3 regions of the Mucilaginibacter sp. SG538B genome follow, and region 3 is predicted to be linked to each of the others. Evidence: riboswitches for the same ligand, from Rfam matches in the RefSeq annotation. Region 3 holds a riboswitch; each other region holds the start of a gene.
The links. A riboswitch is a leader RNA that binds a small molecule or an ion and turns the genes downstream of it on or off. The one in region 3 is predicted to bind S-adenosylmethionine.
Positions count from the first base shown of each region.

Region 1: it holds a riboswitch for S-adenosylmethionine, as region 3 does, so the genes downstream of both, metH (methionine synthase) here and FHW88_RS16180 (O-acetylhomoserine aminocarboxypropyltransferase/cysteine synthase family protein) in region 3, are expected to answer to the same signal.
Region 2: it holds a riboswitch for S-adenosylmethionine, as region 3 does, so the genes downstream of both, FHW88_RS02915 (TlpA disulfide reductase family protein) here and FHW88_RS16180 (O-acetylhomoserine aminocarboxypropyltransferase/cysteine synthase family protein) in region 3, are expected to answer to the same signal.

Region 1 is NZ_JABMJI010000002.1:1,361,077-1,371,126, reverse strand. It holds gene murQ (N-acetylmuramic acid 6-phosphate etherase) at 1-641, shown strand, start outside; gene FHW88_RS15465 (hypothetical protein) at 744-1,310, shown strand; gene FHW88_RS15460 (Bax inhibitor-1/YccA family protein) at 1,488-2,219, shown strand; SAM riboswitch class I at 2,353-2,462, shown strand; gene metH (methionine synthase) at 2,667-6,371, shown strand; gene FHW88_RS15450 (methylenetetrahydrofolate reductase) at 6,599-7,555, shown strand; gene FHW88_RS15445 (hypothetical protein) at 7,693-8,310, shown strand; gene FHW88_RS15440 (hypothetical protein) at 8,371-10,050, opposite strand, start outside.
Region 2 is NZ_JABMJI010000001.1:746,383-756,432, reverse strand. It holds gene idi (isopentenyl-diphosphate Delta-isomerase) at 1-523, opposite strand, end outside; gene FHW88_RS02925 (SusD/RagB family nutrient-binding outer membrane lipoprotein) at 703-2,139, opposite strand; gene FHW88_RS02920 (SusC/RagA family TonB-linked outer membrane protein) at 2,145-5,327, opposite strand; gene FHW88_RS02915 (TlpA disulfide reductase family protein) at 5,663-6,232, opposite strand; SAM riboswitch class I at 6,354-6,467, opposite strand; gene FHW88_RS02910 (isocitrate lyase/phosphoenolpyruvate mutase family protein) at 6,772-7,560, opposite strand; gene FHW88_RS02905 (YybH family protein) at 7,697-8,077, opposite strand; gene FHW88_RS02900 (helix-turn-helix domain-containing protein) at 8,149-8,964, opposite strand; gene FHW88_RS02895 (family 43 glycosylhydrolase) at 9,151-10,050, opposite strand, start outside.
Region 3 is NZ_JABMJI010000003.1:328-10,377, reverse strand. It holds gene FHW88_RS16200 (hypothetical protein) at 1-427, shown strand, start outside; gene clpB (ATP-dependent chaperone ClpB) at 789-3,407, shown strand; gene FHW88_RS16190 (homoserine dehydrogenase) at 3,484-4,719, opposite strand; gene metX (homoserine O-acetyltransferase family protein) at 4,719-5,774, opposite strand; gene FHW88_RS16180 (O-acetylhomoserine aminocarboxypropyltransferase/cysteine synthase family protein) at 5,926-7,245, opposite strand; SAM riboswitch class I at 7,489-7,599, opposite strand; gene FHW88_RS16175 (trans-sulfuration enzyme family protein) at 7,838-8,953, opposite strand; gene FHW88_RS16170 (hypothetical protein) at 9,129-9,437, shown strand; gene FHW88_RS16165 (hypothetical protein) at 9,456-9,608, shown strand; gene FHW88_RS16160 (hypothetical protein) at 9,705-9,992, shown strand; gene FHW88_RS16155 (hypothetical protein) at 9,980-10,050, shown strand, end outside.

The DNA.
Region 1 (10,050 bases), on a different contig from region 3:
ACGGCGGACGTTTATTTTACATAGGCGCCGGTACCAGTGGCCGTTTAGGCGTGGTTGACGCATCGGAATGCCCACCGACATTCGGTGTTCCGTTTGATATGGTGGTGGGCTTGATAGCAGGCGGCGATGGCGCGATCCGCAAAGCGGTAGAATTTGCTGAAGACGATGCTGTGCAGGCCTGGAAAGATCTGGAAGCTTTCGACATTAATGATAAAGACGTGGTTGTTGGCATAGCCGCTTCGGGCACTACACCGTATGTGATCGGCGGCTTAAAAACAGCTAATGAGCATAATTTAGTTACCGGCTGTATTGTTTGTAACAGCGGCAGTCCGGTAGCGGCTGTGGCACAGTACCCGGTTGAAGTAGTAACAGGCCCTGAGTTTTTAACAGGGTCAACCCGCATGAAAGCAGGCACGGCGCAAAAATTAGTTTTAAATATGCTAAGCACAACCGTAATGATCCAGCTTGGCCGCGTAAAAGGGAACAGGATGGTTGATATGCAATTGAGCAACCACAAATTGGTGAACAGGGGCACCCGCATGGTAATGGACGAAACCGGGCTGAACGAAGAAGAAGCAGCCGGGTTACTGAAACAATACGGCAGCGTACGAAGCGCTGTTGATCATTATAAAAAAAAATAAACTGAATTTGAAGATGTGTTGATTTGGAAATTTGAAGATGCTTGTATTCGATAAATTCTCAAATTCAAAAAATTCGGGTTCAGACAATTTGAAATCAAAAACATGCACGATATTGAACCATATTACCGCTGGAGAGATGATTACGTGGCATCGGAAGATGAGTTTTCGCCTTTTTATGCGACAGAATACAGCGAATTTGAATTTGACAAGCAGGTATACAATTACCTGCTGCACCCACAATGGGACTCATTCGGCTCCAATACCCTTTATTTAAAAGTACTTTTTGCCGATTATGATAAAGGCTATACCATCATTGAGCTGATAGGCGAATGGAATGATGCCATCAATAACGACATTATGCTGCTGAAGCGTGAGCTGCTCGACCTGATGATAGATAATGGCATCAGTCATTTTATCCTGATCGGCGAAAACGTACTCAACTTTCATTCAAGCGATGATTGCTATTACGAAGAGTGGTTCCAGGACGTGGAAGACGGCTGGATAGCAGGCATCAACTTCCGCGAACACGTGATAGACGAATTTAAACACAGCAATATCGACTATTACATCAATTTTGGCGGCGAACTCGATAGCCTTGGCTGGCGCACCCTGAAACCCATACAGGTTTTCAAAAAGGTTGAAGAGCAGTTGATGCGCCGTTTGAATTGAGGGTTACAGAGTCAAGAAGCAGGAAGAACAGAAATCAAGACTGCAAGAATCAAGAGTCAAGAGACAAGACATTTCGGAAAACTTTCCTGTTTCTTGACTCTTGATTCTTGCAGTCTTGCTTCTTCATGCTGTATTCACCTTTTATTTATATATTCGTACTATAATTTTTAACACAAAATGGAATTTAAAGAATCTAAATACAACTTCGATAATGTAATCGAAGTTAGGGATCAATCAGAAGTTGCTTCACGCAGGTTTATGGCCGGCGTTTTCAGCTGGATGTTCGTTGCGCTTGGCGTATCAGCAATAACAGTTTATCTATTTTTAAATATGGGCCTGATCAGTCTGATCGTTGCACCAACAGGCGGCCTTACGGGTTTTGGCTATTTTGCGCTGTTTTCGCCACTGGCGTTTTCATTGGTAATGCAATTTGGCTATAACCGAATCTCTTATCCGGTATTGGTGCTGCTTTTCGTAGCTTATGCAACACTTATTGGCATCAGCTTAAGTTTGATATTTCTGATCTACACATCTGCATCAATATTGGGTGTTTTCATTACCGCATCAGTAACTTTCGGTATTATGGGCATTGCCGGTTATACTACCCAGATGGATTTAACAAAGTTTGGTTCAATCATGTACATCCTGTTCATTGGGATTTTTGTAGCTTCATTAGCTAACTTCTTTATGCACAGCGAACAAATGAGTTACATCATCAGCTACATAGGCATAGCTGTATTTACTGGTTTAACTGCCTACTATATGCAAATGTTAAAACGCATTGGAGCAGGTATTGAATACGGTGATGCAAGCTCGAAAAAACTGGCCCTGATGGGTGCGCTAACATTGTACATCACACTGATCAACCTGTTTTTTATGCTCCTCCGTTTATTCGGCAGAAGAAGATAATCTCATTAAGAAATTCAATCATAAAGCTGCCTCCGCAAAAGGCGGCTTTTTTTGTTTAACAATGTGGCTTAGGCATGATATTTAGCGTATGTTATATACTTGCAAATGATAACTTTATTGCGCAACTTTGCACTGCTTATGGAGAAAGACGGAGGGATTAGACCCTGCGATGTCTTAGCAACCTGTGCTTCACAAGGTGCTACATTCTACCAGGCAGCAATTACGCGCCCGGACAGATAAGCGAAAGTCATAACAACACCCGACTTTTCGAGATAAGCTGTATTTAGATTTGAGATATTAGACGTGAGATTTGAGATAGCTTCGGCTCTTTCAATCGCCTGTTTAATGTCTTTTTATCAGATATATGAGGTGAAAGACATGATGTTTTAGCAAGGTTCTCTCCGCTAAAATCTCACGTCTCAAATCTCATATCTCACATCTCAAAAAATGGACATTAGAAAAGAATTACAGAAACGCATACTGGTGATTGACGGAGCAATGGGTACCATGATTCAAAGGTACCAGCTTACCGAGAAGGATTTTCGTGGCGAGCGTTTTCGCGATCATCATAGCGACCTGCAGGGCAATAACGACCTGCTCAATATCACGCGCCCTGATATTATCAAAGCCATCCATGCCGAATACCTGGATGCCGGTGCGGATATCATTGAAACTAACACTTTCAGCACACAGGTAATTTCCCTTGCCGATTATCACCTGGAAGAACTGGCTTATGAACTAAGCTACGAAGGTGCGCGTATAGCCCGCGAAGTAGCCGACGAATATACCCGGCATAACCCCGAAAAACCGCGCTTTGTTGCCGGTGCCATCGGGCCAACAAACCGCACTGCGTCTTTGTCGCCAGATGTAAACGATCCGGGATACCGCGCCGTTACGTTTGATGACCTGGCCGAAGCTTACTATGACCAGGTACGGGGTTTGGTTGACGGTGGTTCGCACCTGTTGTTGGTTGAAACCATATTTGATACCCTTAATGCCAAAGCTGCGCTGTTTGCCATAAAACGTTATGAGCAGGAATGTAAAGCTGCAGGTAAGGATTTTCCCGCTTTCAGGGATTCGGGCGGTATCATGATCTCAGGTACTATTACCGATGCTTCAGGCCGTACCCTTTCCGGGCAAACTGTCGAAGCTTTCTGGAACTCGATAAGCCATGCCAACCTGCTATCGGTAGGCCTAAACTGCGCTTTGGGTGCCCGGGAAATGCGCCCGCACCTTGCCGAACTTTCTGAAAAAGCAGGCGTATTTATTTCGGCCTATCCAAACGCCGGCTTACCCAACGAGTTTGGCCAGTACGACGAAACTCCGCATGAAACCGCTCACCAGGTTGATGATTTTATCAAAGCCGGCCTGGTTAATATTGTTGGTGGCTGCTGCGGTACCACACCCGAGCATATTAAGTGCATTGCCGATAAGGCTGCCAAATATCCGCCCCGCCCTATCCCTCAAATTGAGCCGGATATGCGCCTGAGCGGCCTGGAAGCGGTCACCATTAAACCCGAAAGCATTTTTGTAAACGTGGGCGAACGCACCAACATTACCGGTTCCCCTAAGTTTTCCAAATTGATCCTTGCCGAAGATTATGAGGCAGCTCTAAGTGTTGCCCTGCAACAGGTGGAAGGCGGCGCGCAGGTCATCGATATTAACATGGATGAGGGCATGATTGATTCGGAGGCTGTGATGGTAAAATTCCTGAACCTGGTTGCTTCTGAACCGGATATAGCCAAACTGCCTATTATGATCGACTCATCCAAATGGACAGTGATCGAGGCCGGTTTGAAATGCGTACAGGGTAAAGGTATCGTGAACTCCATCTCCCTGAAAGAGGGTGAAGAAAAGTTTAAAGAGCATGCCCGGAAAATCTTAAGCTATGGTGCCGCCACCGTTGTAATGGCCTTTGACGAAACCGGTCAGGCTGATTCATTGGAGCGCCGGATCGAGATCTGTAAACGATCATATGAGATCCTGGTGAACGAAGTAGGATTCCCGCCGCAGGATATCATTTTCGATCCGAACATCCTAACAGTTGCTACCGGCCTGGAAGAACATAATAACTACGCGGTAGATTTTATTGAGGCCACCCGTTGGATCAAGCAAAACCTGCCGCACGCTAAAGTGAGCGGCGGTGTAAGTAACATTTCGTTCTCGTTCAGGGGTAATAATACCGTGCGCGAGGCCATGCACTCGGCATTCCTGTACCATGCCATTAAAGCCGGTATGGATATGGGGATTGTAAACGCCGGCATGCTGGAGGTTTACGAGGAGATTCCGAAAAACCTTTTAGAACTGGTAGAAGATGTACTCCTTAACCGCCGCCCGGATGCTACCGAGCGCCTGGTGGAATTTGCCGACACCATCAAAAGCAAAGGAAAAGAAGTTGTACGCGACGAAGAATGGCGCAAAGGCACCGTTCAGGAGCGCCTCTCCCACTCGCTGGTAAAAGGCATTGTTGAATACCTTGACGACGATGTGGAGGAAGCCCGCCAGGCCTACAGCAAACCACTTGAGGTTATTGAAGGTCCGTTGATGGATGGTATGAACATCGTAGGCGACTTGTTCGGTGCCGGCAAGATGTTTTTACCACAAGTGGTAAAATCAGCCCGTGTAATGAAAAAGGCGGTGGCTTACCTGCTACCTTTTATCGAAGAAGAAAAAAAGAACAATGTAAATGCCGATCAGCGTGCCAACGCCGGTAAGGTGTTAATGGCCACCGTAAAAGGCGACGTACATGATATTGGTAAAAATATAGTTGGTGTGGTATTAGCCTGTAATAACTTCGAGGTGATAGACCTTGGGGTGATGGTGCCCGCGCAACGCATTATTGAAGAGGCTAAAAAGCAAAACGTTGATATCATTGGGTTAAGTGGTTTAATCACCCCATCGCTTGATGAAATGGTGCATTTTGCCAAGGAAATGGAACGCGAAGGTTTTACTATTCCGCTAATCATTGGTGGTGCTACAACGTCGCGCATTCACGCTGCCGTAAAAGTGGCGCCGCAATACTCCGGGGCTGTCATTCACGTTTTGGATGCTTCGCGCAGCGTTACCGTTTGCAGCAATCTAATGAGCAAGGACAACCGGGATGCCTATATCCAGAGCATTAAAGACGAATACGCCAAAGCCCGCGAGGCACATGCCAATAAAAAATCGGACAAGCGTTTCGTAACAATCGAAGAAGCCCGTGCCGGTAAATTCCAGATTAGCCTGGATGGCGATGTGGCGCCGAAACCCGCATTTACAGGCACCAAAGTATTTGAGAATTTCCCGCTGGAAGAGTTGCTGCCTTATATCGACTGGACGCCATTTTTCCACACCTGGGAACTTCGCGGCAGCTATCCGAAGATCTTTGACGATAAGTTTGTAGGCGTTGAAGCCAAAAAACTATTTGATGATGCGCAGGTATTGATGAAACGTATTGTTGACCAGAAACTGTTCACCGCGAAAGGTGTAATTGGCTTCTGGCCGGCCAATGCCGTAGGTGATGATATTGAATTATATACCGATGAAAGTCGCACAACAGTTTTAAATCGCATCCATACCTTACGCCAGCAGGCCGAAAAGGTAAAGAACGATCCGTACTATGCATTGTCGGATTTTATCGCGCCAAAAGAAAGCGGTGTGCCTGATTACTTCGGCGGCTTTGCGGTAACAACCGGTTTGGGTTGTGATGAATTGGTTGCTGAGTTTGAGGCCGATCATGACGACTATAACAGCATCATGGCCAAAGCCCTTGCCGACCGCCTTGCCGAAGCCTTCGCCGAAAAAATGCACGAGTTGGTACGTAAGGAATACTGGGGCTATGCCAAAGGCGAACAGCTAAGCAATGCCGACCTTATTAAGGAAGAATACCAGGGCATCCGTCCGGCACCGGGTTATCCGGCCTGCCCGGACCATACCGAAAAAACCACCTTGTTTGAATTACTAAAAGCAGAAGACAACGCAAACATGCACCTAACCGAAAGCCTGGCCATGCTGCCGGCCGCATCGGTAAGCGGTTTCTACTTCGCACATCCGCAGGCAAGATATTTCGGCTTGGGTAAAATCAGTAAGGATCAGGTTGAGGATTATGCTATCCGTAAACAAATGCCATTGGAGGATGTGGAAAGATGGCTAGGGCCGAATATTAATTATTAGCCCCCCTGCCCCCTAAAGGGGGAGTAAGGGAAGAAACGACAAAGCGAGGGCTTGTGCGGTTCCCCTCTTGAGAGGGGTGGAGGGTGTGTTAACAAAGCGATAATAAACGCCGCATAACACACCCCTGCCAACACACAAATCCACCGCGCCCCCTCTCGAGAGGGGAACTTGAATTGTAATTATAAAACTTAAATAAAAATTCCCCCTTTAGGGGGGGTAGGGGTCAAATGAAAATACCTGAACATATAGCAAACGCCAACGGCAAAACACTTTTTTCTTTTGAACTGATCCCGCCTTTAAAGGGGCAGAGCATCCAGGGCATTTATAATGCTATTGATCCGCTGATGGAGTTTAAACCTCCGTTTATTGATGTTACTACCCTGCGCGAGGACTTTATTTACAAGCAGCACCCAAGTGGCCTGCTCGAAAAATTATCGTACCGCAAACGCCCGGGCACTATTGCCATCTGCGCGGCTATCATGAACAGGTATAAGGTTGATACCGTGCCCCACCTGCTTTGTGGCGGCTTTACCAAAGACGAAACCGAGAACGCCCTTATAGAATTAGAGTTTTTAGGTATCGAAAACGTACTGGTATTGCGTGGCGATGCGCGCCTTGGCGATTCATCATTTGTACCTACGCCTAATGGCCATTGTTATGCTACCGATTTGCTGCAGCAGGTAGTAAACCTTAACAACGGTATTTATTTGCATGAGGACCATGGCAATACAGCCAAAACAAACTTTTGTATTGGCGTAGCCGGTTATCCCGAAAAGCATTTTGAAGCCCCGAACCTTAAAACCGACTTTAAATACCTGAAGCAAAAGGTAGAAATGGGTGCACAGTTCATTGTAACCCAGATGTTTTTTGATATTGGTAAATACAAGGAGTTTGTAAACGGCTGCCGGGCCAATGGTATCAATGTGCCTATTATTCCGGGGCTGAAACCGATCACATCATCAAAACAATTGGTTACGCTGTCAAAGACATTCCATATTGATATCCCGGAAGATTTGAGTGATGCCATCCATGCCTGCGCCACCGAAAAGGATGTTAAAGAAGTAGGTATTGAATGGATGATCAATCAATGTAAAGAGTTGATTGCCTTTGGCGCGCCAGTGCTGCATTTTTATACCATGAGCAACGCCGGGCCTACTAAACGTATTGCTGAAGCGATATTTTAAAGTTGCATCCTCACCCTTCACAAAATCGTCATTGCGAGGTACGAAGCAATCCCCAACCTACAGAGTGACTATGCAAGTCGTCCCTATACAGTAGGGGATTGCTTCGTTCCTCGCAATGACGTGGTGATTATATATAAATGACAGGCGATCAATTACTAAAAATAAAACGCTATTTTTATTTTAGTAATAAACTGCCTATGGATACCTTTAGTCACATCAAGGCTGTTATCAGCATTACATTGGGGCTTAGCATTACCCACCTGCTTAAAGGGGCGGCCAAGCAAATTCAGCACCCCGGCCGGGATAAACCTTATTGGGTGCATAACCTGTGGGCGCTTTACGTGTTTATATTGCTGCTGCACTTTTGGTGGTGGGAGATTAGCCTGCACGAAATAAAGCACTGGCTTTTTGCCGAGTACTTTTTCATCATTATCTACATTGTTACTTATTACAGCGTCTGTGCATTGCTCTATCCTGATGATTTAAAAGACTATCAGGACTACAAAGACTACTTTTACTCACGCCGGAAATGGATCTTCAGCATTTTGGGGGCCAGCTATCTGCTTGATATCATAGATACCGAAATAAAGGGGCCAAGCTATGTACATCACTATAACATCGAGTACCCAATCCGCAATATCAGTCATTTTATATTATGTATGATAGCCATTAAAGTAGAGAACCGCAACTTTCACGCGGCATTGGTGATCGTGTTCCTTTTGTACGAGGCCTCGTACATCCTGAGATTATTTTAACGGTTAAAATGAGAGGGCGCCGACATGCAACGGCACCCTCTTCCCCCGTTCACATGCAGGTTACTTGCAAAAGATAACCTGGTTCGTTTTTCCCCAGTCGTTACTTTCGCCGGTGGTTAATTTGCGATAGGTTGTCAGGGTTAGGCTATAGGCGCATGAGGGCCATGCGCTAAAAGGAGGAGTTAAAACAAATGGTGACGGCGAGGCCATGTCAAATTTCTTAGCGTCTCCGCGCGGAGTTGTGCCACTGGGCAGACCGCTGACCGTACCCGTAGCGTTTGACCATACACCCAGCGACCAGCTGGCAATCAGTTCATGATCAACTGTGTAATCGGCATGGGCGGTTCCGCTTACCGGAGTGCAGCCGCTGCCTCCGCCGGCAAAAAGCTCTTCCAGTTTAAGCAAGCTTACTTCGTTCCAGTTATTCACATAGATTTTGCCAATAAGCGATTGGGTGTTGAGATTTGGCGAAGTGGCATTAGCCGGATCGTCAGTAGTTTGAAATTGGATGTATAACATTCTGCCGTTTTTCTGATCTGCCACAGGCACAGCTAAACCAGGCGTTAACCCGGCGCTGGCATCGCCGCCGCCGATGATGGTAGTTGTGTTTAAGTAAAACAACGAGCCATAAAAGCCATTATCAAGCGCGGGTTGGTCAACCCGTACCCAGCCGTTAACATCCGGGTGCAGCACATGATCCGGGATTGGGTTAGGATAATTATCTGCCGGAACGCTATCGGGCACAGAAGCAGGTTTATTGATATCGATCACTACATCCTGAAAGGCAGTTGTACCATTCCAGATGATTTGCCGGGTGGCAACTTTTAAGGCTGTCGCTTCCATTTGGGCGGTAGTTACCGGGCTGAAGTTCACGTTATCGGTAGAAAATAAAAAGCGGTAATAAAGCGGGCTGGCCGGCGCGGTGGGCACTTTCTTGGTGGCGTAGCCCCCCAGCTTAACCGAACCAAAGAAACCGTAACCTGTGCCACCCGCTCCAAATTTGCTGATGAGGGTTTTACCGCTGCCGTCGATATCAGATGTAATGCTGAAATTCCCTACCGAAGTAAACCATGGCGTATCGCTGGTAATGATGCCGCCGCCTTTAATACACAGCTTTACGCAGAAACAGTTATTGGCGTTGTGCCTGTCGTTTTGGCGGCCGCGGGTGCGGTCTTCCGCTAACAATACAGTGCCAGATGAGCTTTCAACTCTGAAATAATAATCAGGTCCGGCAGGCCATTCTACATTAAGCCATGGCAATAAGGTTTTCCTAAAATTATCGCCGGGATATATAATAGTGAATTTTCCATTGTTATCGGTATAAGCATTGCCCAAATAGTCGTCTTGCAGCAGGTCTACGTCATAAGCAAAAACCTTAACACCGGGGATTGGCTTTTGGGTTTCACAATCGTTTACATAACCGCAAACTACCCAAATGTCCAATAAGGTAAGGATGCGGCAAAACCATTTGGCATCTATTTTATAATCAAATCTTGCGTATTGGACATTTTCCTGGCTGCTTTTATACAGGGGTTGCAGTGTAGTAATGTGGAACTGTAATGCCGGGCCTTTTTTAGGCAGGGGAATTTTGAAAGGTACGTTGCCGCAATACCAGTCTACATCAATACTGCCGCCTTCATAGCCTGATTTGCCGCCATCGATTTCTATAGTAAAATCGCCGTTTTCCTGCACATCGGCCTGGGTGATGAACAGCCGTTCCTTGGCTTTCAGTTCTTCATC
Region 2 (10,050 bases), on a different contig from region 3:
GTAATTGCTGATAATGATTCATTACCTCGTCGAAGCATATGGCGAGCCACCTGGTATAATCGCCCGGGTTTTCTTTCAGGTCGACTGCCAGCCGGGCCATCGTTATGTATTTAAATGAGGAGACCTCGTCATGGTCAGGGATCGGCAAAGCATCAGTGATGCCAAAAAACACATGATCGTATTCATTTTCAACCAGGTCGTCCTGGATAGCTGCACAGTAAACAAAAGAAAATACAAAGTTAAGTTCGGCGGCCATTCCCATCTCTTCCTGTAACCTGCGATGTGCTGCTGCAAGTGTGGGTTCTCCTGGCCTTGGATGACTGCAGCAAGTGTTTGTCCATTTACCACCCGAGTGGTATTTGCCTTCGGCGCGTTGCTGTAATAGCAGCTCTCCTTTTTTATTAAAAATAAAAACTGAAAAGGCACGGTGCAGGCTCCCCTGAAGATGCGCTTCCATTTTTTCCATAGTACCTATTTCCTGATCATCGCGATCAACCAAAATCACGGTTTCTTCTATCTTCACTCGCTATAATTTGTTGTTAACTTCCTGATGAGAAACGCCGATCTCCGGAATTTTGTATTATTTTTTTATTAATCCTGTAACAAGGTCATATTGCAAATTTCAGTTTTATTTTCAATAAAAAACGGATTTCCTTTTAAAGAAATCCGTTCGCGGTTTTATTATATAAATTATACCCGTATCTAATTTACATCAAACCAAAGCTTGGTGGTAAGCGCATCAGCTCCCTGTGCTGCCACCGCCGATTGGTAGTTAGTTTTGTTGAGCGATTGTTCGGTTCCCGGATAAATAAACCTTACAGGTATTTTACCATTCAGGGTGCCGGCGACTGCAGGTTGTAATTGCGGATAATCAAGCCTGCGCCATTCGGTCCAGCCTTCCAATCCCTGGCCAAACAAGGCTAACCATTTTTGCTCGCCAATTGATTTTTTATAATTAGAGGCATCATATTGCACTGCCGGTTGCGCTATATAAGTAGCGATATCAGCGGAAGCAATACTGTATTGTGTCAATGCAGCAGTAATCGCCTGACTGTATAATGAAGCGGCATCTTCGGTAGTAAAACCGCGAGCGGCAGCTTCAGCCCTATCAAACAAGCTTTCGGCATAGCTTAATATTACAGCAGGGGCATGTGGTGCACGAAAATAAGTGCCTGGTTTAGAAGTTTTGGTGAAGCCGTAATTGCTGGCATCGCCCACCAACAAACCGTTTGGCAAGCCAACATAAGTTTGAGGTGTGGGGTCCTGCGTTTTGGCTGCGTATATAGATAAGCGTGGATCATTAAGTGCAAACAGCTTATCAACTATTGTTTTGCTGATACGGTAATCATCGCGCGTATCAAATAGGTTGCTCACGGGATTTTGGTTAGGCGAGTCGACATAAGTGAATTGTGCTGTTTCAGCATTCGAACTGATGTATGAACCGCCTTCGGCCTTGATATCGTCCAATACTTGCTTAGCTTTTGCCGGCTCTCTGTCGGCAATACGCAAGGCGATACGAAACCTTAAGGAATTGGCAAATTTTTTCCAAGAAGCAATATTATTGCTGTAGATCACATCGCCCGCTATGGCTTTGCCCGAAGGATCGAGCGCTGTTTGAGCTGCTTTCAAGTCATCCAGCAAAGCAAAATAAACGTCCTTCTGAGTATCATAAGCCGGGGTAAGATACTGATCGATATTGGTGGCCTGCTTGTAAGGAATATTCCCATAAGCCTCTGTTAATAAACTGAATGTCCACGAACGTAGCACCAGTGCGACACCTTTATAGTTAGTATTACCCTGAGCATCGCCAATTTTAATGATCTCATTGAGATTTACAATGCTTTTTGAATAGCCCGTACTCCAGAGTTCTTCAAAGGCGGTACTGGCATAAATATACCGGTCTGGGTCAGTATACTGAATTTTAGACCAGTATTGAACAAAAAGTAAGCTGGCATCCATGTTATTGGCAACTCCCCAATAAGTATCAGAAGTGGCTTTGGTGGCAGCAGTCAACAGGTAGTTGGGCTGTGCTGTTTGTGAGCCGTTAGGGTTTTGATTGATCCTGGCAAGTTCCTTTTTGCATGATGTTATCGATAATAAGACCACGCCGGATAATATGCTGATATATTTAAGTTTCATGATGTTTAAAATTTAAGGTTTACGTTAAAACCGATGTTACGTACGGTTGGCAGAGTGAGATCTTCCAGGCCCTGGCCATTGCCTGCGTTAAAGGCTGTCTCCGGATCGATGTTCGGCGCGTTTTTATGAATGATCCAAAGGTTACGGCCAACTACCGAAAATGTAGCGCCCTGAAAACCTATTTTATTCACCCATTTAGCCGGTAAAGAGTATCCCAGCTTTACTTCACGAAGCTTGATATATGAGGCATCATAAACAAATGCTTCGTCAATATTGGTAAAGCCTTTGTAGTATGATTGCGCGGGGATAATGGTGGTATTCGGAGAACCATCGGCCTTAACCCCTTTAAAAATCATCCCATCATTATAAACGGTTACACCCGCCGGAGCTGCGCCGGTTACCTGCACCGCCGGATTTGTTGTTTTATTATCCGGATAGTAATAGCTTAAACCACCATTAGCAGCACCGCGCCCCGGTAAGGTAGAGGCCAGTACGCCGGTATAGGTACCAGTACGGTTGGTGTTTGAGTAGATGGATCCACCGAAACGCGCGTCAACCAGGAAACTCAGGTTAATGCCTTTGTAGGTAAAGCTGTTATTGATGCTTCCTAACCAATTTGGAGTGAATTTGCCAAGGTAACGTTTGGTTGTGTTGAATACAGGTGTACCGTTAGCATCGATAACGATTTGCCCGGAAGCGTTACGCGTATAAGCTGTACCATAAAGTGCGCCATAAGGTTGGCCAAGTGCCGCGGTTACCTGTACAGTTCGGTCAGACCCAATTGGCAGACTTTGCAAACGGCCTTCGGCATCAAGCGAAGCAACCTTACTGCGGTTTAACGAATAGTTAGTAGTGATATCCCAGGTAAACTCCTTTGATTTAATTGGCGTTATCCCCAATTGTATCTCAAGACCTTTATTATTAAGGCGCCCCCCATTGATGATTTTTTGACCAAAACCCGTGGCCGAACTAACCTGAACCGCAAGTATCTGATTGGTACTATTGGTATTGTATGCACTTACATCCAGATGTAACCTGTCCTGAAAAAAGCCTAATTCAAAGCCAGCCTCTGCCGATGTTGTACTTTCTGGTTTCAGTGTGTTATTGGCATCTGTAGCCGGTAAACTTTGCTGTGGATTAGCATTGAAAAGGATTGATGAGGCAAATACATTCCTTAACTGGTAAGGATCGGTAGCCTTACCCACTTTAGACCAGCCACCTCTTAATTTAGCATAGGTAAGCACATCGCTTTTAATGCCCAGCGCTTCGGATAGTATTAAGCTTCCGTTTACTGAGGGATAAAAGTATGACATGTTATCAATTGGCAATGATGAAGACCAATCATTACGTGCCGTTACGTTAACGAAGGCATAATTCCTGAACCCAACCTGTGCCGATCCGAACACACTGTTAGTTTTAAGTTTAGAATAAAAGTTTGTTGAAACCAGTGGATCACGCGAATTACCCATGTTATATAGTCCCGGAATTGCAAGTTTAGGTGCTAACTGATCATTTTGTTCGAGTGTTTTTACCGAGATATTACCACCAACAAATGCATCAAGCGAAAAATCATTGTTTAGTTTTTTGGTATACTGCAACCTGCCTTCCGTATTATTTTCATTTACGCTGTAAGCATCTTCCTCATATGAGCCAAACGGTGTTCCATTAGTGCCATAAGCAACCTTGATTTTACGGCGGTCATTATAATAATCGGTACCGGTACGGAAGTTTGCCGATAGGCCATCGATGATCTTATAATTCAATTCAACGCTTCCGATCAGGTGATTTTTGTGCTGACCAACCGTGTTTTCATAAGCCAGCCAGTATGGGTTGCTATAGTAACTGTTATTCCAGTTAAAAGTGTTTCCATTGGCATCCTTGTAGTTTTTAAGCTTGTTGATATCAACCTGGCGCCCAAACCAGGTAAACTGCAGCATGGTACTGGTTGCGCGTTTTCCATAAGCGCCCGGCAGGTTATCAGCATCATCTTTAATATAATTAACAGTGGTATTTACTGTTAATTTAGGATTGAAACGGTAGCTTGAATTTAAAGCGAATGAGTTACGTCCCTGCGATGTATTTGGGACAATACCGGTTTGATGCAGGTTATTGTAAGATACCCGGAAATCACTCTTTTCGTTACTGCCCGCTAATGCTATACCATTATTAAGCGTCACGCCAGTCCTAAAAAAGTCTTTTACGTTATCGGGATGGGCGATAAATGGCACAGCCTGTCCATTGGAATAAAACTGCGGGATCAATGAGCCATCCAATGCAGGCCCCCAGCTTTCGTCAACACCATCGTTAACGCCACCGCCCTTACCGTCAACATAACTGAATTTACCATTTGAACCCTGGCCGTATTCATTTTGATATTTGGGTAATACCTGCACATTTGAAAAGCTGGTATTAGAGTTAATGGTAACCCCAAGCCCTTTTGCTCCTTTACCTGTTTTGGTACGAATAAGGATAACGCCTGCTGCCGCGCGTGAACCGTATAAGGCTGCAGCATTCGGGCCTTTTAACACGCTTAGCGACTCTATGTCTTCAGAATTGAGATCAGAGAGGGCATTAGCGAAATCCCTTGAACCACCAGATCCTAAAAACTGGGTATTATCAACAATAACCCCGTCAACTACAAACAAAGGCTGATTATCTTTAGTGATAGAAGTTTCACCACGGATAACGATACGTGATGAACCCATATCGCCCTGGCTGTTGGTAACCTGCACACCGGCAATTTTACCGGCCAGCGCGTTTACAAAGTTGGTTTCCTTTGCCTCAGAAATATCTTTCGATTTAAGCCCTTGTACCGCATATCCCAGCGATTTTTTATCCTTTGAGATATTGAGGGCCGTTATCACTACCTCATTCAGAGAATTTGGTGCTTCAACCAAAACCACGTTTAAGGTAGTTATTCCTTGCGTAATCGGGATCTCCTGGGTTGTAAAGCCAATGTAGCTAACCCTAAGCACATCATTAACATTGGCGTTGATGATAAACTTACCATCAACATTGGTTTGTGCGCCCGTGGTTTTACCTTTAACAGATACGCTGACACCCGGCAACGGCAACCCATCGGATTTGGCGGTTACCTCCCCGCTTATTTTAACGGATTGCCCCGCAACCGTCTGGACGAGAATAAAAGGCAATATAATTGCCAGTAATAGCTTGTAAATTTTTAACATGATAATTAATAATTGAGATTAATTTTTGATGCCTTTACCGGTACAAAAGACATGGCTATCGCCTTAGCGGGCATAATTTGCCCGGCTCATAAGCCTATCGTAACTGTAAAGAATTGATTAGGGGATGGTAATTATTAAGCTAAGACAAACTGCAGCAAGCCCGCATTTAAACACCATGCATGCTGTAAATGATTAACAGCAACAATGCATGCTTTGCATATTGAGACAGAAGGATTTGCAGATTGACTGGCTTTCCGAAACGAAAGTTTTCTTGTGTAAAAAAGTAGATTCTGTTTTCATAAAACGGGTATTAAATAAGTACTGATAGATTCTTTTTAATTGATGGACGCTGTTTTGTTGTTTACCAAAGCGTCCACAGCTTTTAACATGGACGCAAATTCCTGTTTATCGTACAAGCGGGTGAGGTAAACAATTTTCCCATCCCGACCGATAACCACATTGCGGGTAACACCGCTCTTTTTGCTGGCAAACCGGCCAAAAATCTCAGCACCAGGATCGAGTGCCAACGGATAGCTTATATTCATGACCTGGTGAAAACTTTTTACTTTGTTGAGCGGTTCATCGCGGTCAACGCCTATTAACACAAGGCCTTTATCTTTATAAGCCTGCCAGATCTCTTTTTCCAAATGCGGCATTTCTTCTCTGTATACGCTGCACCAGCTTGCGGTAAACTGCAGGATAACCACCTTACCATGCAACTTCGTTAAAGAAGTTTTTGTACCATTGGTCAATACGAGCTCAAAATCGGCAGGAGCAAGATCACCGGTTTTTATGATATAACCGCGGTCGTCAGCTGTCGGATCAATTGCCTTGGTGATCTGCGCAACAGCCGGCAATGTTGTTATGAAAAGCAAACAGGTAAAAAGTAATTGTTTAATGTTCATTGCTATACAGGTTAAACCGTAATATCATCCCGGTGATATTTTCAATATTTTAATTAGCAAGAAAAATGAAGAGGGAAAAGAAGTATACAACACCTTGCACTATACAAGGCCATAGCGTATTACATTATCTTTTCTACCCTATTTTGGGCAGACAGGAATTAGCACCTTTATAACAGTGGGCTTACAGGTTGCTAAGACATCACAGGGCCTTTCCCTCAGTCTTTCTTGATAATTAAAATATTCAAAGAACCGATTTGACGATGCAAATATATATAAATTCTACTAAAACCATAGACTTTATATAATTATTGCAATAAAATGAATTAACACTTTAAAATTCTGCAGGCTTATTTACAGAATTTGTTTACTGATTGGAGTAGCTGAAACTTTTTGAAGATAAATTCCATAACAACAAAAAGTCCCTAACGTTCGCTGCCGGGACTTTAACCTAAACTTATTTTGTAGATTATTAAACTACCTTATAATAAGGTAAAACAAGGCAATTAGGTTTTTAATTATTTAGCACTTTTATTCGCCTGTTAACTGGCAGTCCCGTTAAAAAGGGCTGCAAAGCTATTTTCGGCTGTTATTTTTTCGATCAAATTTTCCAGTGACCGGTAGATGTTCATATTCAAAAATGGGCCTGCGCTAATCCTTTTAATGCCCGCATTTTGCAACGCTTTAAAATCCGGAAGGCCAGGCATACACATTACGCTAACCGGGAGGCGCGATAAGGCCGTTATTTTTTCAATATCTGCTATTTGGGTAATGCACGGAAAAAACAAACCATGCACACCTGCACCCTGGTAAAGTTTAGTACGGGTCAAAGCGTCTTCCAGTGCGTTAGATAAACCAAGCAGAAAGGAATCGGTCCTTACATTTATAAATACCTCTACCCCTGTGGCGGTTAACAATGCAGTTATCTGTTTAAGTTTTGTGGCAAAGCCTTCGGCACCAACAATACTTCGCTGGCCATTCACCACTATCGAATCCTCTATATTGATACCCACAACACCAATATTATATAGTTTTGTGATGTTACTGCAGATAGCCTCCGGTGTTTCACCATAACCACCTTCAAGGTCGACTGTTAGCATGGCTGATGTTGTTGCAGCTATGCGTTTAACAACAAAAAGGTAATCCTCAAAACTCATCTCTTCGCCATCTGCAAAGCCTAATGAGCTGGCAACAGCCGCGCTTGATGTGCCGATTGCTTTAAAATTTAATTTATCATAAACCTGGGCGCTTTGTGCATTCCATACATTGCCAACTTGTAAAGGTTCGGTTTGATGATGCAGGGCTAAAAATTCATTGAATCTATTTTTCATGTTCTTGTTTTTATTTTATTCTCAAAATTAGGCTGGGCGCTTTTCTAAAAATTGTATAAAACGGAAGAGATTAGTGAAAGGTGAAACAAAAAATGGCCGGATAAATCCGGTCATTTTTTGTTTCAGATAGAGAAAATCAGGCTACGAGATTAGCCTCAGCTCCGAATGCATGATCGATGACAATTTTCCAGCTGCCGTCGGGTTGTTGTTTCATTAACTCTATCCCTTTTGCGGCAATCTGTGTTTTGCCATTGTCGGTGACGCTCCACTCCGACCGGCCTACCGCTACATCGCCCGATTGCAGACAGTAAACGGTTTTGATTTCCATTACTCCCGGAACCGCACAGATGCTTTTAACGGCCTGTTCAAATTGAGCCTTGCCTGATACTTCTTTTCCCGGCTCGGGAAAAATAATACCGTTGGCATCATACACATTCATAACTACATTTACATCTTTGGTGTTAAAAGCGGCTGCAAGTACCGCGTGCACCTCCTGTGGTGTTTTTGCTGATTTCATTTTGTTGTTTTTTTTATATCAGCAAAACTATGTGGCTCGAATAGCCCAAAATTGTATAAAACGGAAGAGTATTAACTGCCCGCTAACGCCTGGTTTATAGGCGACGCCTGAGCAGCAAATGAGTTAGGTGTAAAACCTGTAAAAAGCTTAAATTCCTTTATAAAATGTGCCTGGTCAAAATAACCGGCGCTGTAGGCTACATTCGTTAGCTTTTCTTCATTAGCGCTAACCAGGTTAAGGCTATGCTGAAAGCGGTTTATTTTGTAAAATAATTTTGGCGGTAAACCTGTATACTGCGAAAAAAGGGTATTAAGGTGCCGTGAGGAAATGTTATAACGGCTGGAAATAGACAGGATATTATCGTTGCTGTAATTCTTTTTAAGACTACTGACAATATCCCCGATAAATTTGATCTTCGAATGCTTTTTTTCGGTTGCCGATAAACGGCTCCGCAAATAATCTTCAATCATGGCCACCTTCGCATTCAGGTCGGCGGTCTCCAATAATTTTAAATAAAGCGTTCTTAATTTAGGTCCGAATACGTGCGTGGCATCAACAATTTCGTTGTTAAATTCTGATACATTTTCATCAAAAAAGTAAGCAGCCGAATGCGGGTAAAAACGGAAGCCGAGCATAATATTGCGCCCTACAGATTGAATGGGCAAAGGTTTAGTGATCTGGCCCCAAAGTTCAACTGGAGGAGTGGTAAAAAATGTATCACCTTTCTTTGATTTCCAATTTCCGGCACCGAGGTTAAAGATTACCTCCATGGTACCGCTCGGGAACACAATATCATCGTAGCTTCTGTCCGAATCAGATTCATACAGATAGAAGCACTTGATGTAAGGCTGCAGCCTTGGCTCCGGAAGCATCTCTTTGAAAACCATGATTACAAATATAGGATACAACGAAGTCGTCAAATTGTAAAAAACGGAACATATTTTTAGTAGCTTAAAGCGGAAGGCGCAAAGCTTAAAGCTAATACGTGTTTAATTTTATATAAAACAAAAGCTGCCATGTGAACCTTCAATACGTTCACATAGCAGCTATACCATTATTTATATAAACCGAGGTTACTTTTTAACCTGTACAGGTTTTATACCTTCATGTGTAGGGGGTATCTGTTTGATCAATCCATTGCCATCAAATTCCATTTTATCAATACATACCTCACGGTTGTATCCTGCGGCATCCCCCATGGTAATCCCTTTGGGATAGTTGAACCTGTGATAAACAATATACCATTCATCTGTACCAGGGATCTGGATCACCGAGTTATGGCCGGTACCGTAAATACCTTTTGCTGCATCTTTGGCAATAACCGTGTTTTGCTGAGGAATCTCTATTGGCCCCAGCGGAGATTTTGCAGTGCCGTAATGCACACTATAATTAGGACTCCGGGTATCATTTTCAGACCACATGAAGTAATAAATTCCATTGCGATAAAACACATAGGTGCCTTCGTTATAATGCGAGTAAGGAGTAAGGATTTTGGTAGTACCCGGTTTTAATGAAATCATATCATCGTTTAACTCGGCCACTGCCATATAGCCATTGCCCCAGTACAAATAGTTTTTACCTGTTTGCGGATCGGCAAAAACATCGGCGTCAATCTGCTGTCCGCCTTTAACACCTTCGGGCAATTGCGCCACCAATGGTTTACCTGAATCTGTAAACGGACCCGCCGGATCATTTGCCGTTGCAACCCCTATCTTTTGTGCAGCAGCGAAATAGTAGAAGTATTTATAATCGTCACCAATCTTTTTTTCGATAATACAGGGTGCCCAGGCATTCTTCTTCGCCCAGCTTACATCCTGCGGCAAATCAAGAATTTTGCCCTCATCTTTCCAGTTAACCATATCATCCGAAGAAAAAGCCTTGAAATACTTGCCCGACCAGCCATCAAAGCCGTCGCTGGTTGGATAGATATAAAACTTGCCTGTTTTTTCGGCGTACAGGATCTCCGGATCGGC
Region 3 (10,050 bases):
ATCTCTTAAATCTATCGCAATTCTTATTACTGTATTAACAACTTTTTCCTGTAGAACTGTAGAAAGGGCTAATCAGAAAGAAATTAAACCGTTTGTAGGCATCTGGAAGGATACAACCAATCCGGGATCTCAAGTCGTATTCAGGTCAGACGGCAGCTTTTATAATATTGCAAAAGAAAATAATGTGCAGATCGTTACGCACAGCGGTACTTTTAAAGTCTTATCCGACAGTATTTATGTATTAACGATTACAGACGCGAGACCCAACGCTACATACGATCTCAAAGGAAGGCAGTATGCCAATTATTATACGTTAAGCAGCGATAGAAAAACGATGAAGACAAGTGGCGTAGTTGATGGAAGAAATGGCGGAAAAGGACTTGCCTGGACCTGCAATTTAGTTAAAGTTGATAAATTGGATAATTAAACCGCGGCTGGCTTACTAAACCCTTATCACATTATAGCCCTCCATTTACAGACAACAAGAATTGCATACTCGCAATTGTTTTTATCCGTTACACAGTATTTCACTAACAGGCAAGCCAAGGCCTGTCTGTTAGTGAGGTGTTGTTAAGCTAATCTGATCTATTTTGCGTCCTTAAACATCTCCATTGACGCATACTTTTATCATTGTTTTAACGTATTAAACGACAAATTGCCTCGTGCTATTGTTAATAGTAATGCCTAAATTGCTAATAATTATGGCAAAGTGTCATTGCGATTTAATTTTAAATGACAATTTTTCACTATGGATACTATGGCCGATAAATTGATCAACAATGAGTACTATGAATTTTAACAACTTTACCATAAAAGCTCAGGAAGCCGTACAAAAGGCATCTGAAATTGCTGTTGGTAACCAACAGCAAGCAATTGAGACCGCGCATCTGCTTAAAGGCTTATTGCTGGTTGATGAAAATGTAATTACCTACTTATTAAAGAAATTAAATGTTAACCTGAACAGGTTAAATGATACGTTAGATGCGCAGATTGCATCGTTCCCCAAGGTAAGCGGCAGCAACGTATACCTTTCGTCCGAAGCAAATTCTGCTTTGCAAAAAGCGTCGGGATATTTAAAAGAATTTAAAGACGAATTTGTATCTGTTGAGCATGTGCTGTTAGGCATTTTAGCCGCCGGTGGTGCGGTAAGCAGCATCCTGAAAGATTCGGGTGTTAATGAAAAAGACCTAAAAAAAGCCATTGTTGAACTCCGCGGCGATAGCAAAGTAACTGATCAAAACGCTGAAGCTACCTATAACGCCCTTAACAAGTATGCCCGCAATTTGAACGAATATGCAGGTTCGGGCAAGCTGGATCCGGTTATTGGCCGCGACGATGAAATTCGCCGGGTTATCCAGATTCTGTCACGCCGTACCAAAAACAACCCGATTTTGGTTGGCGAGCCCGGCGTTGGTAAAACTGCCATTGCCGAAGGAATAGCTTTCAGGATCATCAAAGGTGATGTACCTGAGAGCCTGAAAACCAAAGTGGTATACTCGTTGGATATGGGTGCACTCATTGCAGGCGCGAAATATAAGGGAGAGTTTGAAGAACGGTTGAAAGCAGTTGTAAAGGAGGTTACCCAAAGCGACGGGGAAATCATCCTTTTTATAGATGAGATCCATACGCTGGTAGGTGCAGGCGGGGGAGAAGGCGCTATGGATGCGGCCAATATCCTGAAACCGGCCCTGGCCCGTGGTGAGCTTCGTTCAATTGGTGCTACAACCCTTAACGAATACCAAAAGTACCTTGAAAAAGATAAAGCTTTGGAACGCCGTTTCCAGAAAGTAATGGTAGAAGAACCTGATGCTGCTGATGCCATCTCTATTTTACGTGGACTGAAAGAACGTTATGAAACCCACCACAAAGTGAGGATCAAAGACGAAGCGATCATCGCCTCTGTCGAAATGTCACAACGCTATATTTCCGACAGGTTTTTACCGGATAAAGCTATCGACCTGATGGACGAGGCTGCATCAAAACTTCGCCTGGAAATGGATTCGGTACCGGAAGTGGTTGACGAACTGGAACGCCGCATCATGCAGCTTGAAATTGAGCGCGAAGCTATTAAACGTGAAAAAGACGACCGTAAGGTTGCCGAACTAAGTGAGGAAATAGCCAACCTGTCGCAACAGCGTGATTCATTACGTGCCAAATGGAAAGGCGAAAAAGACCTTGTTGATGGCATCAATACTAAGGTTGAGCTGATTGAAAATTATAAACTGGAAGCCGAACAGGCCGAACGTGCGGGCGATTATGGTAAGGTAGCCGAATTACGCTACGGTACTATAGTTGAAGCCCAGGCCGAAGTTGAAAAGTTGAAAGCCGCCCTGCTTGAAAACCAAAGCGACAGCCGCATGCTGAAGGAAGAGGTTACCGCCGATGATATTGCCGGTGTAGTAAGCCGCTGGACAGGCATCCCGGTAAGCAAGATGATCCAAAGCGAACGTGAAAAACTGCTTAATCTTGAAGATGAACTGCACAAACGTGTAGCCGGGCAGGAAGAAGCTATTGAGGCAATAAGTGATGCTATCCGCCGCAGCCGTGCAGGTTTGCAGGATAAGCGCAGGCCAATAGGTTCGTTCATATTTTTAGGTACAACCGGTGTGGGTAAAACCGAACTGGCAAAAGCCCTGGCCGAATACCTGTTTAATGACGAAGGTGCACTTGTGAGGATAGATATGAGTGAATACCAGGAACGCCATGCTGTTTCAAGGCTGATAGGAGCGCCTCCGGGCTATGTTGGGTATGATGAAGGCGGACAGTTAACGGAGGCCGTTCGTCGCAAGCCTTATAGTGTGGTTTTACTGGATGAAATTGAAAAAGCCCATCCCGATGTATTTAACATCCTGCTGCAGGTGCTGGATGATGGCCGCTTAACGGATAATAAAGGCCGTGTGGTGAATTTTAAGAATACTATCATCATCATGACCTCCAACATTGGTTCAAACATCATCCAGGAAAACTTCCAAAACCTGGAGGACGAAAACCGCGATGAACTGGTGGCAAAAACCAAAAACGAGCTGTTCAATTTGTTAAGGGCAACTATCCGTCCGGAGTTTTTAAACAGGATAGATGAGATCATCATGTTTACTCCGCTTAATCGCGATGAAATTCATGATATCGTTAAGCTGCAGTTTAAACAGGTACAGCAAACGCTTGCTGAAATGGGTGTAACTATCGAAGCATCCGATGAAGCCTTAGATTGGTTGGCCCAGTTAGGTTATGATCCTCAATTTGGTGCACGTCCGTTAAAACGCGTTATCCAGAAAAAGATACTGAACGAGTTGAGTAAACAGATCCTGGCGGGTACAGTTGATAAAGACAGCGTTATTAAAATAGATATGTTTGATAACCAGTTCGTGTTCCTGAACTCGGCCAAAGAAGCTACGGAACCGGCTAAATAAGCTGTAGAAAATTAATTAAATGTAAAAAGGCTTCCCAATTTGAGAAGCCTTTTTTTATTAACAACCGGAGAATCTATTAAAAAACTTCAGCTGTTTGTTTAGTTACCGATGCTAAGCTGACCCCCGTAAGCTGATCGGCAAAGGCTACGAAAGCCTTACTCTCAGATATACGATGTTGATTAGCGATCAGATTTTGCAAATTGATTTTTCCTATCACAAATTTATAACTACCTGAATAGTAGCGCTCATTGATGTGCTCAAAGTTCAGCGCTTCAACCAGTTCCTCGTCATCATAACGCAGGTAAATGGTTAATTCAATGTTATTGGTAAAATTAAGGTCTGTTTTTTCTTTAGCTTTTTTGTATTCATACTGGTAGTTATAGCGCAACGCGGCAATATCCGACAGTACAGCCGAACCGGTAGGATGCCCACCTGCACCTTTGCCAAAAAAGAATTGCTGATCGGCAAAGGCGGCCTGTACGGTTACGCCATTATATTCGTACTCAACGTTGTATAAAAACTCTTTGTCGTTTACAAATTTAGGCAGTACAAACAGGGCAACGTTACGGTCGTCAAGCTCTTTAGCTACAGGTACCAGTTTAATTTTGAGGTTCTTTTCGCGGGCATATTGCAAATCTGCGGCTGCAAGGTTCTGAATGCCGAGGTTAAATACTTCATCGGGCTGTACAACTACGCCATATGCGTGTGCAGCAGCAATAACCAGTTTGTATTTCGCATCAAAACCACCAACATCGCTTGTTGGGTCGGTTTCGGCAAAGCCGAGGTCCTGAGCTTGTTTTAATGCACTGTCGTAATCCAACCCTTCAATAAATCCTTTTGACAGTATATAGTTTGATGAACCGTTGAAAATACCGCTTATGGAGTGCAGTAACTCGTTGTCGTAATATTCCTCAAGATTACGGATGATCGGGATACTGCCGCAAACCGCGCCTTCATATAATAATGAAGTTCCATACTGGTGCTGAATTTCGATCAGTTCATCCAAATGCAGGGCGATCATTTTTTTACTGGCAGATACTACGTTTTTGCCAGATTTTAAAGCTCTTGAAACAATTTCAAAAGCAGCTTCAGTATCATTGATCAATTCAACAATGGTATTGATCTCGGGATTGTTAAGCAGCTCTTCTTTATCGGTAGTAAATAAATGTGCCGGTAAAGAACGTTTTTTATTAGGATCCTTAATAGCAAATTTTACTATCTCGATATTTAAATGCTTTGTTTTGATGATATCATATAATCCCTGGCCAACAACACCAAATCCGAAGAGGCCGATATTTAACTTTTTACTCATTACGCTGTACGTTGCAGTTCTATAATTTTTCCTTTCACATCGGTTTTAAAAAACGATGTAAATATGTTTGTTAATGCTTCTGTTTCAATTAAAAATCCGTCGTGCCCATAAAACGAATCCAGTTCGGCAAAGGCAGCTTTTGGGATATGCCTGAACAGGTATTGCTGTTCTTCAATAGGGAACAACACATCCGATGAGATGCCGATAACTAATGTTTTTGCCTTGATGAGGCTCAACGCTTTATCTACACCGTGACGGCCCCGGCCCACATTGTGTGAGTCCATCACTTTGGTCAGGTACCAATAACTATAAGCGTTAAAGCGGTTCACCAGCTTTTGCCCCTGGTAGTTTTGGTACGATGAAGAACGGAAATTGTCCTGCACATCGTCTGCTTCTTCCTGTTGGGTAATACCGTAGGTTTTATAAGTACGATAACTCAGCAGGGCAATACTGCGGGCTGCTTTTAAACCCTTTTGGCCGCCATCAGGTGTGTTAGCGTAAAAAGTACGATCGGCTGTGATAGCCAAACGTTGCGACTCGTTAAAAGCAATGCCCCATGGCGAGTGCTTGGCGTTGGTTGCTATCAGGATAAGATTTTTAATCCGCTCCGGCTCAATGATAGCCCATTCCATAGCCTGCTGGCCGCCTAATGAACCACCAATTAATACGCTGATATTATTAATGTTTAAATGCCCGGCAAGCAACTGGTGTGCTTTAACCATATCCCTTGTAGTAAACTGGGGATATGAAAGATAATATGGCTGGCCGGTAACCGGGTTAATGCTCAACGGACTTGTAGTGCCGTAAGGAGAACCCAAAATATTGGCGCAAACTATAAAATGCTCTTCCGGGTTAAAAAAATAACCCTCGCCAATAAGCCCTTTCCACCAGTCAAATACATCGCTGTTGGCAGTAAGCGCATGGCAAACCCAAACAACATTATTTTTTTCCTTATTTAACCGGCCATAAGTGTGAAAACCTATTTCTAAACCTTCAATTGTACGGCCCGATTCAAATTCAAAAGTATCAGTGTATTTAAATATCTCTGCGTTCATTCTGTTATTTGTCACGCTGTGTTAAGTCGAAAGTCTTTAGTTTAAAGTCTCAAGTCGAAGTTTCAATTTTCCGGCTTAAGACTAAATACTTAGAACTTAAGACTTAACTACACGTAACGTTTACTATATCACTTAAAAAAACTATACATTGTTATACTAACTCACCCTCACCTTGCTTAATTTTTGCAAAAGCCTGTTCAAAATCGGCTTTAATATCATCAATATGTTCAATACCAACAGCCACGCGCAATGATGCAGGTGTAACACCGGCAGCTAATTGCTCTTCATCAGATAATTGCTGATGCGTGGTTGCCGATGGCTGGATGATGAGTGTTTTTGCGTCGCCAACATTGGCTAAATGGCTCACCAATTTAAGGTTATTGATCAAGCGGCTGGCCTGTTCTTTGCTCCCTTTAATTTCGAACGATAGTACGCCCCCAAAACCGTTTTTTAAATACTTTTTAGCTAAGTCATGATATGGCGATGATTCCAGTCCCGGGTAATTTACGCTTGCCACCTGTGGGTGCTGCTCCAACCATTTAGCCAGTTGCAGGGCATTATCAACGTGACGTTGTACACGCAGAGAAAGCGTTTCCAACCCCTGGATATTCAACCATGAATTAAATGGTGCCTGAGAGGGGCCGAAATCCCTCAAACCTTCCACACGGGCACGGATAATAAACTGGATATTGCCAAACGGGCCCCCAATGCCAAATACATCGTTAAATATCAACCCGTGGTAACCTTCAGATGGTTCGGTAAATTGCGGGAATTTGCCGTTACCCCAATTGTAATTGCCTGCATCGATAATAACACCGCCAATACTGGTACCATGCCCGCCAATCCATTTGGTTGTTGACTCCACAACCACATTAGCGCCATGTTCAATAGGACGGAAGAGGTAACCACCGGCACCAAAAGTATTATCAACAATTAGCGGAAGGTCATGCCTTTTGGCAACTTCGCTCAGCTTTTCAAAATCGGCAATGGTAAAGCCCGGGTTACCTATTGTTTCCAAAAAGATGGCTTTTGTTTTGCCATCAATGAGCGCTTCGATATTGGCTGCTGTATCATCTTTGGCAAAGCGTACTTCGATACCCAGGCGTTTGAAAGCTACTTTAAACTGGTTATAGGTGCCGCCGTACAGGAAAGGTGAAGTAACAAAGTTATCGCCAACCTGTAAAATATTATTAAGGGCAAGGAATTGGGATGCCTGGCCAGAGGCTGTTGCCAGCGCAACCACACCGCCCTCTAACGCCGCGATGCGTTTTTCAAACACATCGGTAGTAGGGTTCATGATGCGGGTATAGATGTTACCAAACTCTTTCAGCGCAAACAGGTTGGCGCCATGTTCGGCGCTGTTAAATACGTATGAAGTAGTTTGATAAATGGGCACAGCACGTGAACCTGTTGTTGGGTCAACTTCCTGGCCGGCATGTAATTGTAAGGTTTCGAATTTTAAGGCAGACATAGTTGTAATTTTTTAATGTGTTTAATTTAGATTTTGAATGTTTAGATGAATTTGGAAAGCCGGTTCAAAAACAACCGGTTTAACAACACGCTTTTCAGAAAATGAAAATAGGAGCGTGCTAAGCATCAACAGCAGCAACACATACAAATACAGCTAATAGGGGAGCTAATATGTTGTATGTTACCGTTTGCGGTGTAAAAAGTGTTGCGTTGCGTAAATTTAATTAAACTTTTCATGGTTATAAATTTATATTCCCCGGTGTTATTTGCCGGGACAGGAATTGGCACCTTCTTCAACATTGAAGGGTTGCCAGCGGGTCATTGAGCCTGATCTCTCGCCGCTTCTTTATAAATCAAAACCCGAACTATGTGCGGAGGATTGATCGACGTTGGTATCACTACCAAATAATGTTGCGAATATAAGGGATTGTGAGGTAATATACCAAATTTTATTTCTTTTTAAGGTGAAAGGTTTATTTTGAGGTGAAAGGCAAAAGGCGAAAGGTTAAAGGTTTTGTGAATACGGAATTTTTAAATTCACATGACAGCTTATACCTTTCGCCTTTGACCTTTATCCTTTCACCTTAAAAGGCCTAAGCAAGGGCCTGCTTCATATCGGCAATCAAATCGTCAATATGTTCCAGCCCAACTGAAACCCTTAGCAGGTTACGTGGTGTTTTGGTATCCGGGCCTTCAACAGTAGCGCGGTGTTCTATTAGGCTTTCAACACCACCAAGGCTGGTAGCTTTGATAAATAGTTTCAGTTTATTGATGATGTTATGCGTGTCGTTCTCATCGCCCTTAATAGTAAAAGATAACATGCCACCAAAAGCCAGCATCTGATCTTTAGCTATCTCATGCTGCGGGTGCGAGGGCAAACCGGGGTACATTACCTGTTCAACATTGGGATGCTGTTCAAGGTATTCGGCTAATAACTGTGCATTTTGTACGTGGCCTTTTACACGGTATGGTAAAGTTTTAATACTGCGTACCAGGTAATAACAATCCATAGGCGAGGGGATTGCGCCACCCATTTCCTGCACCTGGCGGATTTTTGTCCACCAATCATTCTTTTCGGCCGTGATCAACACGCCGCCCATCAGGTCGCTATGTCCGCCAAAATATTTGGTGACTGAGTGCATAACCATATCCGCGCCCAGCTCAAGTGGTCGCTGGCACATAGGGGTGGCAAATGTATTATCGCACAAAACTTTAATGCCCTTTGCTTTGGCAATAGCAACCACCTTTTTAATATCGGTTATTTTAAGCAGGGGGTTTGAAGGTGTTTCAATCCAGATCAAACCTGTTTCGGGCTTGATGTGCTGTTGTAAAACCCCGGTATCGTTTACATCAATAAAATCGAAGGTAAGGATCCCGGCAAAAAGGGTTTTAAGCTGATTACGTAAGCCATGATACATATCATCCGGCGCAATTATATGGGTGCCCGGCTCCAATGATTGAAATACCGACATCCCGGCCGCATTACCTGATGAAAAGCAAGCTGCTTCAACACCTCCCTCTAACTTTGCCAGCACATGCTCCAGTGCGTGACGATTGGGGTTCGATGAGCGACTGTAAATATAACCTGCCGGAAAACCGCCATCCTCACCGCGCTCAAAAGTGGTTGACATAATAATGGGTTGTATAACGGCCCTTGTTGCTTCATCAACATGGTTGCCGGCATGTATCGCTATAGTTTCAGTTTTCATGGTATTGTATTATGATATCGCCCAAAATAAACAAGAATATTTGTTATTAGCTGTAGCGTTTTTATATTTTTTGCCGAATAGGTTTAAAAACCAAACCGCATGAAAACGTGCTTTATCTTCCTGTTTGTTATTATTGGGCTATCTGCCTGAAAAAAAGATGCCAATGATACCGCTTATGACAAAAGCTATAAAGTATGGCAAAACTTTAAGACTGAAAGTAAAAATTCATATACTTATACCGCTAATAACGGTTCAGTTTTTGGTTATGGCTCCGAAACCAAGATCACCGTTCAAAATGGCGTTGTTACAGCGAGGGGTTTTTGAATACCGTGAGTTTAAAGGCGGACCGAACTATGGATATGGCGCTCAGCTAAATGCGGCTTCACAGGATTCCGTTTATATGACAGCATCCTGGATGAAGGAAAATATATCAGACAGGGGGCCATTGGGAGCCCTGTACAGAGTATGGGGCGATGGAAAATAAATGGTAAAAGGCGACATCATGGACTATTTTGGTCTCAGCGGACATACTAACGACGAGTTGAAGAAAATGGGTTATATTGTATGGATGCCTGTTCAGGAAAAAGGTTCATGGTTAGGGGAGGGCGACGACCCAACGTTTATGAACATGCTTGACAATGGATTACGTGCATAAGAAAAAGGTACTTATGGAGGCTGGGGCGGCACCGGATTTATTGATCCTAAAGGTAAAAACGCCTTCTTCCAGAATAGTGATACGTCATCCCAGGCTATGGCAGCTTCACTCGCTGTGCCGAAAGATCGAAATAATACGTACCCTGACTTTTTTCCTGCCGCTCAGCGGGATTTTGCTGCCCGGATTAAATGGTCGGTAACGCCAATATATGCACTGGCAAATCACGAGCCAGTTGCCAAAATAGAAGGTCCATTAAATGTCAGGGCAACAGCCGGCGAAACGATCAGACTGTACGGAGCCGTTTCTGATCCTGACGGAAATCTGGTTTCTGTTAGCTGGTGCAATTTCAACAAGGAACTTATCAGGGAAAAGTGTCGATATTAAACCCCGAAGCCAGGCAAACACAAATCAGGGTACCTAAAGACGCTGTTTCTGGCCAAAC